DNA from 3 places in the Rahnella sp. RFA10(1/100) genome. Region 3 is predicted to be linked to each of the others. Evidence: predicted binding sites of a transcription regulator. Region 3 holds the regulator's gene; each other region holds the start of a gene.
What was found. Region 3 encodes PurR, which represses purine synthesis genes. Its sites were predicted from a motif close to CANGCAAACGTTTGCNTG; they were not measured.
Positions count from the first base shown of each region.

Region 1: the regulator PurR is predicted to act here: its motif matches at 1,592-1,609, upstream of glyA (serine hydroxymethyltransferase).
Region 2: the regulator PurR is predicted to act here: its motif matches at 1,540-1,557, upstream of ETV65_RS19705 (NCS2 family permease).

Region 1 is NZ_SEWR01000009.1:125,071-129,655, forward strand. It holds gene ETV65_RS21575 (cytochrome c) at 1-128, shown strand, start outside; gene hmpA (NO-inducible flavohemoprotein) at 193-1,383, opposite strand; gene glyA (serine hydroxymethyltransferase) at 1,712-2,965, shown strand; gene ETV65_RS21590 (3-phenylpropionate MFS transporter) at 3,129-4,289, shown strand; gene csiE (stationary phase inducible protein CsiE) at 4,286-4,585, opposite strand, start outside.
Region 2 is NZ_SEWR01000007.1:183,614-188,198, reverse strand. It holds gene ETV65_RS19715 (bifunctional diguanylate cyclase/phosphodiesterase) at 1-210, opposite strand, end outside; gene ETV65_RS19710 (glutathione S-transferase) at 477-1,145, shown strand; gene ETV65_RS19705 (NCS2 family permease) at 1,673-3,040, shown strand; gene ETV65_RS19700 (Na+/H+ antiporter) at 3,208-4,585, shown strand, end outside.
Region 3 is NZ_SEWR01000001.1:973,416-978,000, forward strand. It holds gene ETV65_RS04290 (C40 family peptidase) at 138-1,034, shown strand; gene purR (HTH-type transcriptional repressor PurR) at 1,624-2,649, shown strand; gene punR (DNA-binding transcriptional activator PunR) at 2,685-3,590, opposite strand; gene punC (purine nucleoside transporter PunC) at 3,727-4,585, shown strand, end outside.

The DNA.
Region 1 (4,585 bases), on a different contig from region 3:
TGAAAGAATTGCGTGCAGGCGGCAAACCTTCGCCGCTGCTGGAACTGGCGCACTGGGGAATGGGCATTGCCGGGCTGGTGGTTATCCTGCTGATTGCTTTATTCTTTATGCGTCGCCGTCGTCCTTAATACCTGCTGACGCAGCAATAATAAAGGCTGACATTCTGTGTCAGCCTTTTTTTTCGTGCAGGGATTAAATCACTTTATGCGGGCCGAAACATTCGTAGTGAATGTTAGCTTCGCTGATGTTCATCGCCAGCAGTTGTCTGGCGACGAACTGCATAAAGCCCACCGGTCCGCACAGATAGAAATGCATGTCCGGGGTGCTCAGTGACCCGCTGACTTTGCTCAGATCCATCAGTCCCTGATACTGGAAATCTTCTCCGGGTAAATCATCAGCCTGTGGCAGGTTATACCAGACATGATGTTCCAGTTGCGGCAGGCTTTCCTGCGCGTTTTTCACTTCACCGGCAAACGCATGCACCGCGCCGTTTTCCGCGGCGTGCAACCACTGAACCGGGGCAGGGTGTCCGCGCTGTGCCAGTGTGTTGAGCATGCCTAACATTGGCGTCTGACCGACACCGGCGGATATCAGCGCCACCGGCGTGATATCGCTGATGTCCATAAAGAAATCACCGTGCGGGGCGGCAAGATGAATAATATCGCCCGGTTGCGCGAAATTATGCAGGAAGTTGGACACCGCACCTTGCCCTTCGCGTTTTACCGCGATGCGGTAGCTTTTGCCATTCGGTGCCTGTGTCAGGGAATACTGACGGATTTCCTGATTCTCCAGTGAAGCATCACGAATATACACCGCCAGATATTGCCCCGGTTTGAAGTCCGCCACCGGTTTACCATCGACAGGCTCCAGCACGAAAGAGGTAATGAGCTCACTTTGCGGTTGTTTTTCGGCAATACGGAATTCACGCGTACCGTGCCAGCCACCGGTTTTTTCTGCACTGTCCTGATAAATTTCAGCTTCACGGTTGATAAACACATCCGCCAGCACGCCATAGGCTTTGCCCCACGCATCCAGCACTTCCTGGCCCGGACTGAACATTTCATCCAGCGTTGCCAGCAGGTGAGTCCCGACAATATTGTATTGCTCAGGCTGAATGGTAAAACTGGTGTGTTTTTGCGCGATGCGCTCCACGGCAGGCAGCAGCGCCGCCAGGTTTTCAATATTGGCGGCGTAAGCGCAGATGGCATCGAACAGCGCCTGACGCTGATCGCCGTTGCGCTGGTTGCTCATATTAAAGATGTCTTTCAGCTCTGGGTTATGTGTGAACATGCGGTCATAGAAGTGTGCGGTCAGTTTCGGGCCAGTCGCAGCGAGCAAAGGGATAGTGGATTTAACGGTGGCGATAGTGGCTGAATCAAGCATGGTGAACTCCGGCTCTGTGAGAATTTTATATAACATGTATTTAAAATGCATGTTATATAAACCGACTATTGCTGTAAACCCCCCTAAAGGGGTAAGGGCTTTCCCCCGCAGGAGCCGGGTCACAAAGCTGAAATTTATGCATGACCGGGTGAATAAATATCTCTTGATTATGGGCAGAGGTTCGCAGATCAAAGCCTTGCTGTATCTGGAGCCAATCGTTTGCCTAAAAACCTCAAACTGACCCTATCCGAAGGCCGCTTAAACATTTACACTGTGGCGCAGAACCCGGAAGGGGCTTTTTTTTAGTTTGTTGAGTCAGGAGATGCGGATGTTAAAGCGTGAAATGAACATTGCCGATTATGATGCTGAGCTGTGGGCAGCAATGGAAAAAGAAGTTGTTCGTCAGGAAGAACATATCGAGCTGATTGCGTCAGAAAACTATACCAGCCCGCGTGTCATGCAGGCTCAGGGTTCGCAACTGACCAACAAATATGCCGAAGGCTATCCGGGCAAACGTTATTATGGTGGCTGTGAGTACGTCGACATCGTAGAACAACTGGCCATCGACCGTGCAAAAGAATTGTTCGGTGCAGATTTCGCCAACGTTCAGCCGCACTCCGGCTCACAGGCAAATTTCGCGGTGTATACCGCATTGCTGCAACCGGGCGACACTATTCTGGGGATGAACCTCGGCCATGGTGGTCACCTGACTCACGGTTCACCGGTTAACCTTTCCGGCAAACTGTATAACGTGGTGCCTTATGGCATCGACGAAAGCGGCGATATCGATTACGAAGACGTGAAACGTCAGGCCGAAGCGCATAAACCAAAAATGATCATCGGCGGCTTCTCCGCATTCTCCGGTATCGTTGACTGGGCAAAAATGCGTGAAATTGCCGACAGCGTTGGTGCTTACTTCTTCGTTGACATGGCACACGTTGCCGGTCTGATTGCTGCAGGCGTTTACCCGAACCCGGTTCCTCACGCACATATCGTGACCACCACCACGCACAAAACGCTGGCCGGTCCACGCGGCGGTCTGATTCTGGCGAAAGGCGGTGACGAAGAGTTCTATAAAAAACTCAATTCCGCTGTCTTCCCGGGTGGCCAGGGCGGCCCGCTGATGCACGTGATTGCCGGTAAAGCAGTCGCACTGAAAGAAGCGATGGAGCCTGAGTTCAAAGCTTACCAGCAACAGGTGGCTAAAAACGCACAGGCCATGGTGGCTGTGGTGCTGGAACGCGGCTACAAAGTGGTATCCGGCGGCACACACAACCATCTGTTCCTGATGGATCTGGTGGATAAAAACCTGACCGGTAAAGAAGCGGATGCTGCACTGGGCCGCGCTAACATCACTGTGAACAAAAACAGCGTGCCTAACGATCCGAAGAGCCCGTTTGTGACTTCCGGTGTGCGTATCGGTACACCAGCCGTCACCCGTCGCGGTTTCAAAGAAGCCGAAGCGCGTGAACTGGCTGGCTGGATCTGTGACGTGCTGGACAACGTGAACGATGAAGCAACCATCGAACGCGTTAAACAGAAAGTGCTCGACATCTGTGCACGCTTCCCGGTTTACGCGTAATATTTGCGAAGCCGTTAAGCTGCGAAAACCCGCTCCGGCGGGTTTTTTTATGGGCATGTATCAGAATTTGTGAGCTGGCAGACATTCCTGAAGTCAGAAAGCGTCTGCGGATTGCTAGCGATTGTGAGCTTTGTCAAAGTATTGGCCTCACACCGGAGGATTTATGGAATTGCGTTCCACGCGCTGGCTTGCACTCAGTTATTTCACTTACTTTTTCAGTTACGGTATTTTTCTTCCCTTCTGGGGCTTGTGGCTCAAAGGCGAGGGGATCTCCTCCGAAAGCATCGGCCTGCTGCTCGGTGCCGGTCTGGTCGCCCGCTTTCTCGGCACGCTCATCATTTCTCCCTCCATCAAAGACCCTTCTTACCTTATTACCGGTCTGCGTATTCTGGCGCTGCTTACGCTGGCGTTTGCCGTCGGTTTCTGGTTTGGCAACGGCTGGGCATGGCTGATGATTAACATCGCCGGATTCAGTCTGTTTTTCGGTCCGCTGGTGCCGCTGACCGATGCGCTGGCAGGTACGCTACAACGGCAGATCAATATGGATTATGGCAAGGTGCGCGTCTGGGGTTCCATTGCCTTTGTGATTGGTTCGGCGGTCACAGGCAAACTGGTCGAGGTGTATGGCCATAACGCGATTCTCTATACGCTGACCGCAGGCGTGGCGGCGATGCTGCTCGGCATGTTATTGCGCCCGAGCGTGAAGCCGGCGGGAGAGCCGCGTGCAAGCGGGGCGCCGGGTATTTCGTGGAAAGCGTTGCTGAGCGAAAAACCGGTCTGGCGTTTTCTGTTATGTGTGACGCTGTTACAGGGGGCTCACGCAGCGTATTACGGTTTCAGTGCCATTTACTGGCAGGACGTGGGCTATTCTTCCACAACTATCGGCTATTTATGGTCGCTGGGTGTGGTGGCGGAAGTGCTGGTATTCACCTTCAGTAAACAGCTGTTCAGCCGCTGGTCGGCACGGGATCTTCTGCTGCTTTCGGCCGTATGCGGCGTGTTGCGCTGGACAATGATGGGGGCGTTTACCGCTTTGCCGTGGCTGATTGTGATGCAGATTTTACACTGTGGCACGTTTACGGTCTGCCATCTGGCGGGCATGCGGTTTATTGCTGCACGGCCAGGTGATCAGGTGATCCGTCTGCAATCGGTGTATTCCGCACTGGCAATGGGGGGCGGCGTGGCAGTGATAACCATGTTATCCGGTTTCCTGTTCGAACATCTGCATGCCGGATTATTCTGGGTGATGGCGTTGCTGGCAGTGCCGGCTATTTTCCTGCGTCCGGCTGTGACGCCGTCAACGGTTGCGACATCAACCCGTTAGGGAGCTTCGAGCAGCGAGCGGATACGTTTCCGCTGCTCTTTTGCCAGCGGTAACTGCGTGTGGATCACCAGCGGATCGGCGTCAGTGCTGCGGGTGGCGTAGGGGGTGACAATCATCGCTACGCCACTCGGTGCGCCGAATTTATAGAAATCCGCCAGCGTCTGATATTTGATGTTCAGCGGCAGCAGCGTCGCCTCGCGGATTTGCTGCTCGACGGCTTCTTCCAGCTGCGGATTATCGTGGGTCAGCAGCAAAATTTGTTTCTCCTGCAAGGCGTTACCCTGCATCAGCCATGC
Region 2 (4,585 bases), on a different contig from region 3:
CATCGGGGAATTAAAAGCCAGCATGCCGATAAAATGCATCGACCAGATGCCGATGCCCATTGCAATGGCGCCACCTGTTAACCAAAGTCGGGAAGCCCTTCCTTCCGTGGTGGCGACCCGGCCCGCCATATCTAGCGCGGTATAAGAGGCAAGCATTGCAACAATGAACGAAAACATCACAAGCACATTGTTGTAATTACTGGAAAACATGTGAGGCTCCACAAAGAGAGAGTCGATAGCGACGGGCTGATTTTTATCCGGCGATAATGGCATTAAGAATTATTAAAGGCGAATGAACTTACGATATTTTTTTTCGTGTAATTAAGATTAATCCGTAAGTGATTTTAATCAAATAAAAAGTTTTTTGATAAATTAATCCTGAAGAAAGGGAGGGTTTTAAAACGAAACAGATACGCGTTTTGAAAGCGTTGTCTATAGTTAACAAATAATTAAATGAAACAGGACGACAGACATTTATGTTAACAGTGCATCATTTGGATAATTCCCGTTCGCAGCGAATCTTATGGATGCTCGAAGAACTGGACATTCCTTACGAAATCAAACGTTATCAGCGGGATAAAAAATCCATGCTGGCACCGGCATCACTCAAAAAAATTCATCCTCTGGGCAAGTCACCCGTACTGGAAGATAACGGACTGATCCTCGCGGAATCCGGCGCCATTATTGAATACCTGCAGGAGGTGTATGACGATGCGGGCACGCTGAAACCCACGGCGTTTGCTGAGCGTCAGCAATATCGCTACTGGATGCACTACGCTGAAGGATCGCTGATGCCTTTGCTGGTCATGAAGCTGATTTTCAGCCGTCTGGGTCAACCGCCAATGCCATGGCTGATCCGCCCGATTGCCGGCGCGATCGGGCAGGGCGTGCAGAAAAATTATCTGGATAAACAGATCCATACTCATCTGGATTATCTTGAACAGCACCTGGTAACTCATCCTTATTTTGCCGGTTATCAGTTCAGCGCAGCAGATATTCAGATGAGTTTCCCGATAGAAGCGATCAATGCCCGGTCCGGACTTGGGAAATACCCGCAACTGAATGCCTGGCTATCAAATGTGACTGCACGTCCGGCCTATCAGAAGGCGCTGGAAAACGGCGGACCATTTAATATTTTACGTTAATCCATTACGCGCTTTTATATTATTCAGGCATTGATTGCGCGTGATGGGGTACGCAATCAGCGCCTGATAAAAATAAACCACAATAAATACCCTGCTATTTATTTCGCCTCTTTTTCTTCCTTTTTTGCCACCGGATAAATTTCCACCACAATCGCGTTTTTATTGACCGGACAACGGTAAATTATTGCCATTCACAGTTGATGTGCGCCGGTTAAAGGCGAGATAATCGTTTGCGTACCTCCCCTTCATACTTCACGTTGCAGACGTGTTGGCTACGGTCGGTCACCCGAATCACTTACCTGAGTAAGCTCATCGGGATTCCCTTCCTTGCCGCCTTCCTGCAACATGAATTATTTGGGGCGTTTTTTTAATGAGTCCCCGCCATACGCGCTGCGAGTTAAACGTTTGCTTTGCCGTACTGACGCTGTTTCCGGCGATTCAGGACGACAAATAAGGAAAGGAACGTGCAGAAACGGTTTCATAATGACCACGCCGGCTAATCAGTAAAGACATTCAGAGGATTTTCCATGTCGAGTCAACAACCTCAGGCGGGCAGCGCCGTTGCGCCAAAAAGCCCGCTTGATGCTTTTTTCAAAATGAGTGCGCGTGGCAGTAATGTCCGTCAGGAAGTGATAGCGGGCTTAACGACTTTCCTGGCGATGGTATATTCGGTCATTGTCGTGCCATCCATGCTCGGCAAAGCAGGCTTCTCGCCAAGTGCAGTATTTGTTGCGACCTGTCTGGTTGCCGGTTTTGGTTCCTTGCTGATGGGCCTGTGGGCAAACCTGCCGCTGGCGATTGGTTGCGCCATTTCTCTGACTGCCTTTACCGCTTTTAGTCTGGTTTTGGGCCAGCATATCAGCGTACCGGTGGCACTCGGCGCGGTATTTCTGATGGGCGTCTTGTTCACTATTATCTCGGTGACGGGCATCCGTTCGTGGATTTTGCGCAATCTGCCAACAGGCGTTGCGCATGGCACCGGTATCGGTATTGGTTTATTCCTGTTACTGATCGCCGCCAACGGTGTTGGCCTGGTGGTGAAAAACCCGCTGGACGGCTTACCGGTGGCACTTGGCGCGTTCACCTCTTTCCCGGTAGTGATGACATTACTCGGTCTGGCGGTGATTTTTGGCCTGGAGAAACTGCGTGTTCCGGGTGGCATCTTGCTGGTGATTATCGCGATTTCGATTATCGGCCTGATCTTCGATCCTGCCGTGAAATATCAGGGTTTGTTTGCGATGCCTTCTCTGGCTGGCGCTGACGGCAAATCGGTGATTTTCGATCTGGATATCATGGGCGCGCTGAAAGCTGCGGTATTACCCAGTGTACTGGCCCTGGTGATGACGGCGGTGTTTGATGCCACCGGCACCATTCGCGCGGTCGCCGGTCAGGCCAATCTACTGGATGAAAACGGGCAGATCATCAGCGGCGGCAAAGCCCTGACGGCTGACTCCGTGAGCAGTATTTTCGCTTCCCTGGTTGGCGCTTCTCCGGCTGCGGTTTATATCGAATCGGCAGCCGGCACGGCGGCTGGCGGTAAAACCGGCCTGACAGCCACCGTGGTCGGTGTGCTATTCCTGCTGATGTTGTTCCTGTCTCCGCTGTCTTATCTGGTTCCTGCTTACGCCACCGCACCTGCGCTGATGTACGTTGGTCTGCTGATGCTCAGCAACGTCACCAAACTGGATTTCAGCGATTTTGTTGACGCGATGTCAGGGTTACTTTGCGCGGTCTTTATTGTTCTGACCTGTAACATTGTCACCGGCATTATGCTCGGTTTCAGCGCACTGGTGATTGGCCGTATTTTCTCCGGCGAATGGCGTAAACTTAACGCTGGGACGGTGATTATCGCTGTGGCGCTGGTGGCGTTTTATGCGGGCGGATGGGCGATCTGATCTGTTTGCTCCTCCCTCTTCGCAGGGGGAGGAGCAAATCCTCTCTGATGTAACCGCACGCACTGATTTAAATCACATCTCCTTTTGATCTACTATTCCTTAGTTCGCTCCGGACTCACTCACCTGCGTCTGGCTGAAATTTATAAAAACAAGAGTCTAAGGAAAGCATGGAAATCTTCTTTACCATTCTGATTTTGATTCTGGTGGTGTCGCTCTCCGGCGTCGTCACCAGAATGTTGCCGTTTCAGGTTCCTCTTCCGTTAATGCAGATTGCTGTCGGTGCCTTGCTGGCCTGGCCAAATTTTGGTTTGCATGTGGATTTCGATCCTGAGCTGTTTCTCGTCCTTTTTATCCCGCCGTTACTGTTTGCTGATGGCTGGAAAACCCCGACCCGCGAATTCCTCCACCACGGGCGCGAAATTCTCGGGCTGGCACTGGTGCTGGTGTTACTCACCGTCGTTGGTATTGGCTATCTGATTTATATGATGGTGCCGAATATCCCGCTGGTGGCCGCGTTCGCGCTGGCAGCCGTGCTTTCACCAACCGATGCCGTGGCGTTGGGCGGGATTGTCGGTAAGGGGCGTATTCCGAAGTCGATCATGGGCGTGCTGGAAGGTGAGGCGCTGATGAATGACGCATCCGGCCTGGTCTCCCTGAAATTTGCTATTGCTGTGGCGATGGGCACGATGATTTTTACCGTCGGTGGTGCAACGGTCGAATTTCTTAAAGTGGCGATCGGCGGCCTGATGGCCGGTGTGGCGGTGACGTGGTTATACAGTAAATCGCTGCGCATCATGAGCCGCTGGAGCGGTGATGATCCGGCGACACAAATTGTCTTCCTGCTGCTGCTGCCGTTCGCCTCGTATCTGATTGCCGAACATATCGGTGTGTCGGGCATTCTGGCCGCAGTGGCGGCGGGGATGACCATCAGCCAGTCCGGCATTATACGTAACGCGCCACTGGCGATGCGCCTGCGCGCGAACAGCGTGTGGGCGATGCTTGAGTTTGTGTTCAACGGCATGGTGTTTATCATGCTGGGCCTGCAATTACCGGGGATCCTTGAGAACTCTATCGATCAGGCCACACACGACCCGTCTATTGTGACATGGCATCTGTTTGCCGACGTCGGAATTATCTATTTTGCGCTGCTGATCCTGCGTTTCGTCTGGCTGTGGGTAATGAAGAGTTTCAGCAACCGTTTTCTGAAAAAGAAACCGCTGCTGTTTGGCAACTACAGCACGCGTGAGCTATGGGTGGCCTCTTTTGCGGGTGTGCGAGGGGCCATTACGCTGGCCGGTGTGTTGTCGATTCCGTTATTCCTGGCTGATGGTTCGGCGTTCCCGTCGCGTTATCAACTGGTCTTTCTGGCGACCGGCGTCATTCTTTTCTCACTGATCGCAGGCGTGATTGCCTTGCCGTTCCTGCTCAGAGGTGTGGTGGTGGCTGACGGCACGACCTACCGTGAAGAAGAACGCATGGCGAAATCGATCGCAGCAGAAGTGGCGATCGAAAGCCTGCATAAAATGGAAGAACGTCTGGCGGCAG
Region 3 (4,585 bases):
TTCGACATAAAAAAAGCTATTAACTTTTTCTCACAATATGATCTAGAATCGAGGCAATTCGTGCTTTTTTGTCGGGTTCTTTTAGGCAATACTCTGACATCCCTGATGTTTAACCTACCACTCATGGTAACGAAGCTATGCGCTTACTGTTCACGCTTTTTGTGCTGCTCTTTACCCAGCTGTTTTTAAATATGGCACATGCGTCGCCACAGACTCGTGTCTCTGCCGATCAGCGTAAAAGTCATGTTAATCAGGCTGCGCCGGAAGAACGACGAAAGCGAAAAACGGTTGCTGCGAAAAACAGTAAAAAAACGAAAACCGCGCCCGTCACAGAACAAAAAACTCAGGATAATAATTCGAAGAAGAAAGTGAAAAGCACCGAACTGGTTAAACGAAAGACCACGACGGAGAGAAGCGCCAAAACGCGGGCCGAAAGTAAAAAAGAAAAGACACTCAAGACCACGCGGGCCGAGAGCAAAACAGAGAGACATAGCAAAACCCGTACCCTCGCGAAAAACAGCACGGAAAAGGCCGGTAAAAAAGAAGCCTATGGCCGGCACCGTAAAGGTAAGAAATTCGAAGAAGACAGCAAACCGATTACGCTAAGTGCAACACATAAAAAACGCTATCAGCATGCTCAGCAAACGGCCATGACCAAACTGATGCACCAGGTAGGAAAACCGTATCGCTGGGGCGGAACCTCGCCGAATACCGGTTTTGATTGCAGCGGCTTAGTTTATTATGCTTACAAAGATTTGATCCGTATAAAAATGCCACGTACAGCGAATGAAATGTATCACCTGCGCGATGCCGCTCCGGTCAAACGCGGCGAACTTGAAAGCGGTGATCTGGTGTTCTTCAGAATCAATAACCGCGGCGCGGCAGACCATGTTGGGGTTTACGTTGGCAACGGCAAGTTTATTCAGTCTCCAAGAACGGGCGAAGACATTAAGATTACTTCTCTTGGCGATGATTACTGGCAAGACCACTATGTAGGCGCACGTCGGGTAATGACCCCTAAAACGATCCGATAATAAACAATTCGTTAAGTCTGAAGGTTCGCTAATCAGCCATTGAATAGCATTTAACGAAGCGTTTCTGCAGGGAAGAACATCGGCGGTAACGGTCACTGCGTAACATTGAAAAGGGCGACGCCTGTGACAGGCGTCGCCCTTTTTTATGGCGGATCACTTATTGAATCAGTTCATTATTGCAGTGAAGCTGAAAGCGATAATCATAAGCAAAGCGCATACCGTGGTGATCAACGATAATTTCAGGTTGCTGTCCATCAAACCCCCTTTCGGATCAAATTGTGGCATTTCTTAATACCACACTCATTGTGTGCCAACGCATTTTCTCATAATTAACCTTTAAAATCTTGTGTTGAATGACAATGCGTTCCTGAGAATTTTGCTTCCACTTTCCTGCATTATAAGAGAAAATTGTCGGTTAACACGTCTGTGTGCCGGTCGATTTCACCCGAGAGCATTTCGCGCCTCATTCTGAAGAATCCACCCAATGATTTCACTGCCCTTTGAGAAGCCAGCAGTTAAATCCTCGCAGGCAAACGATTAACATAATGCTAACGTGCTGAAGCACGTGAGTTCAGGAGTCATTGTTTACATGGCAACGATTAAAGATGTCGCAAAGCGCGCTGGCGTTTCCACTACAACCGTGTCGCACGTCATCAATAAAACACGTTTCGTCGCCGAAGAAACCAAAGAAGCGGTTCTCCTTGCAATCAAAGAGTTACATTACTCTCCGAGTGCTGTAGCCCGCAGTCTGAAGGTCAATAACACTAAAACCATCGGCCTGCTGGCCACCTCAAGCGAAGCGCCCTATTTTGCCGAAGTGATTGAAGCCGTGGAAAACAGCTGCTTCTCCAAAGGCTATACGCTGATTTTGTGTAACTCGCATAATAACCTGGAGAAACAACAGGCCTACCTGCAAATGCTGGCGCAAAAACGCGTCGACGGCTTGCTGGTGATGTGCGCGGAATACCCTGATGAATTGCTCAATATGCTCGAAGAGTACCGCTCGATTCCCATGGTGGTCATGGACTGGGGTGAAGCACGCAAGAACTTTACCGACAGCATTATCGATAACGCTTTCGAAGGTGGTTACATGGCCGGTCGTTATCTGATTGAACGCGGTCATCGTGATATTGGCGTGATCCCCGGGCAACTGGCGCGTAATACCGGCGGCGGCCGCTTCCAGGGTTTTGTGAAAGCACTGACTGAAGCCAATATTCCTCTTCGTGACGAATGGGTAGTTCAGGGTGATTTCGAACCAGAGTCTGGCTACCAGGCAATGCATAAGATTCTGATGCAGAAGCATCGTCCGACTGCCGTGTTTTGCGGCGGCGATGTGATGGCAATGGGTGCAATTTGTGCCGCAGACGAACTCGGCCTTCGCGTTCCTCAGGATATTTCCGTGATCGGGTACGACAATGTGCGTAACGCCCGTTACTTCTCCCCGGCGCTGACAACCGTGCATCAGCCGAAAGAACGTCTGGGTGAAATGGCCTTTACGATGTTACTGGACAGAATTGTCAGTAAGCGTGAAGAGTCCCAGACCATCGAAGTGCATCCGAAACTGGTCGAGCGCCGTTCAGTCGCCGACGGCCCGTACCGTGATTACCGTCGTTAACAAATCACAAACGCCTGCCTGTGCAGGCGTTTTTTCTAATCGCGCAGCCATTCCTGATTCATGGTGTCTGTATCGCCCATGTATTCCAACAGCCAGCTCAGTGAAGGTGAAGGATTGCTTTGATCCCACGTCAGGCAGCACGGGCTGTCAGGGAATATATTCTCCAGTGCCAGCACCTGTAATTTTCCCTGTTCAATCCACGGCATGACCCGGTGAACCGGCATCATACCCACGCACAATCCTTCAGTCAGGCATTCCAGCGCACAGGTCCAGTCCGGCACGACCAGACGCCGCTGGTTATCGAGCGTCCAGGTATCACGCTTCGGCAATGTCCGGGAAGTATCTTCCAGGCACAATGCCGGATAAGGTCGCAGTTGATCATCGTTCAGCGCACCGGATAGCTGCGCCAGCGGATGTTGCGGGCTGACGACACAATGCCAGTCCATAAATCCCATATCACGAAAACTGAAGCGCCCGCCAACCGGTATCGCGCGCGTAGCGCCGATCGCCACGTCTGCACGCCCGTCGACCAACGCATCCCAGACACCGTTAAACACTTCCGAGTGAATAATGAGTTCGGTATCTGCAAAATGGCGATAAAAATCGAGCACCAGACGCCGTGTCCGTGCGGGTTTGACAATCCGGTCGACCGCCACACGTAATTCGCCGCGCCAGCCGTTCGCCACCTGCTGACACTGCCGGCGGGTGGCTATCATTTTTTTTGTCATAACCCGTGCTTCATCGACAAAAACCTTTCCCGCTGGCGTCAGCACTACATCACGATGTCGACGTTCAAACAACGGCACGGCCAGCCATTGTTCAAGCTGGCGGACGGTGTAACTGATGGCAGAAGGCACACGGTGTAAGTCCTGCGCAGCTGCACTAAAACTGCCGGTTCTTGCGACAGCATCAACCACTTCGAGAGCGTATTCTGACCACATAATCCAGCCTTCAATTTTTTTGATAGCAGAGTGCAAATATTAACGTTTCACAAGCCTGTTATCAAAGCGTTAAACTCCGCCCCCGGTATGAAATCTGCGTCACATCATCTGCAATAAATAAATTAACGAGACAATAATGAAACCCTCCTTTGGATTTATGCTCTATCTTGCGGGTCTGAGCATGCTGGGCTTTTTAGCCACCGATATGTATCTGCCTGCGTTCAGTGCCATGCAAACCAGTCTGATGACCAGCCCCGGGATGATCAGCGCAAGTCTGAGCATTTTTCTCGGTGGATTTGCTGTTGGTCAGTTGCTGTGGGGGCCACTGTCGGACAGAATCGCCCGTAAACCGGTATTGCTTCTTGGTCTGATACTTTTTGCGTTCGGCTGTCTGGGTGTTATCTGGGTTGAGAATGTACGCGCTCTTCTGGCTCTGCGTTTCTTACAGGCCATAGGCGTGTGTGCTGCCGCAGTCACCTGGCAGGCTATCGTTGTTGACCGTTTTTCTGCCGATGTGGCAAAAAAAACTTTTGCCAGCATTATGCCGTTAGTGGCGCTTTCTCCGGCTCTTGCACCGTTGCTGGGTGCCTGGGTGCTCAATCATTTTGACTGGGAAGCTATTTTTGCCCTGCTGACCGTCGTTGCCATCGCTTTAGTGCTGACGACGCTGACTCTGCATGAAAACAAACCGGCAAAAGACGCAAAGGCAGATAAAACCGGCTTTACGACTTTATTGAAATCGCCTGTTTACAGCGGGAATGTCATGATTTATGCCGCCTGTTCAGCGGGTTTCTTTGCGTGGCTGACGGGCTCACCGTTTATCCTGAGCGATATGGGCTATTCACCCGGTGCCATCGGGCTGAGCTATGTTCCACAGACTATCGCTTTCCTGCTCGGTGGTTTTGGTTGCCGTGTTCTGATCAACAGGCTGGACGGCAATAAAATTCTGCCATGGTTACTGACTGGTTACGGCATCAGTATGGTGGCCTTGTTCT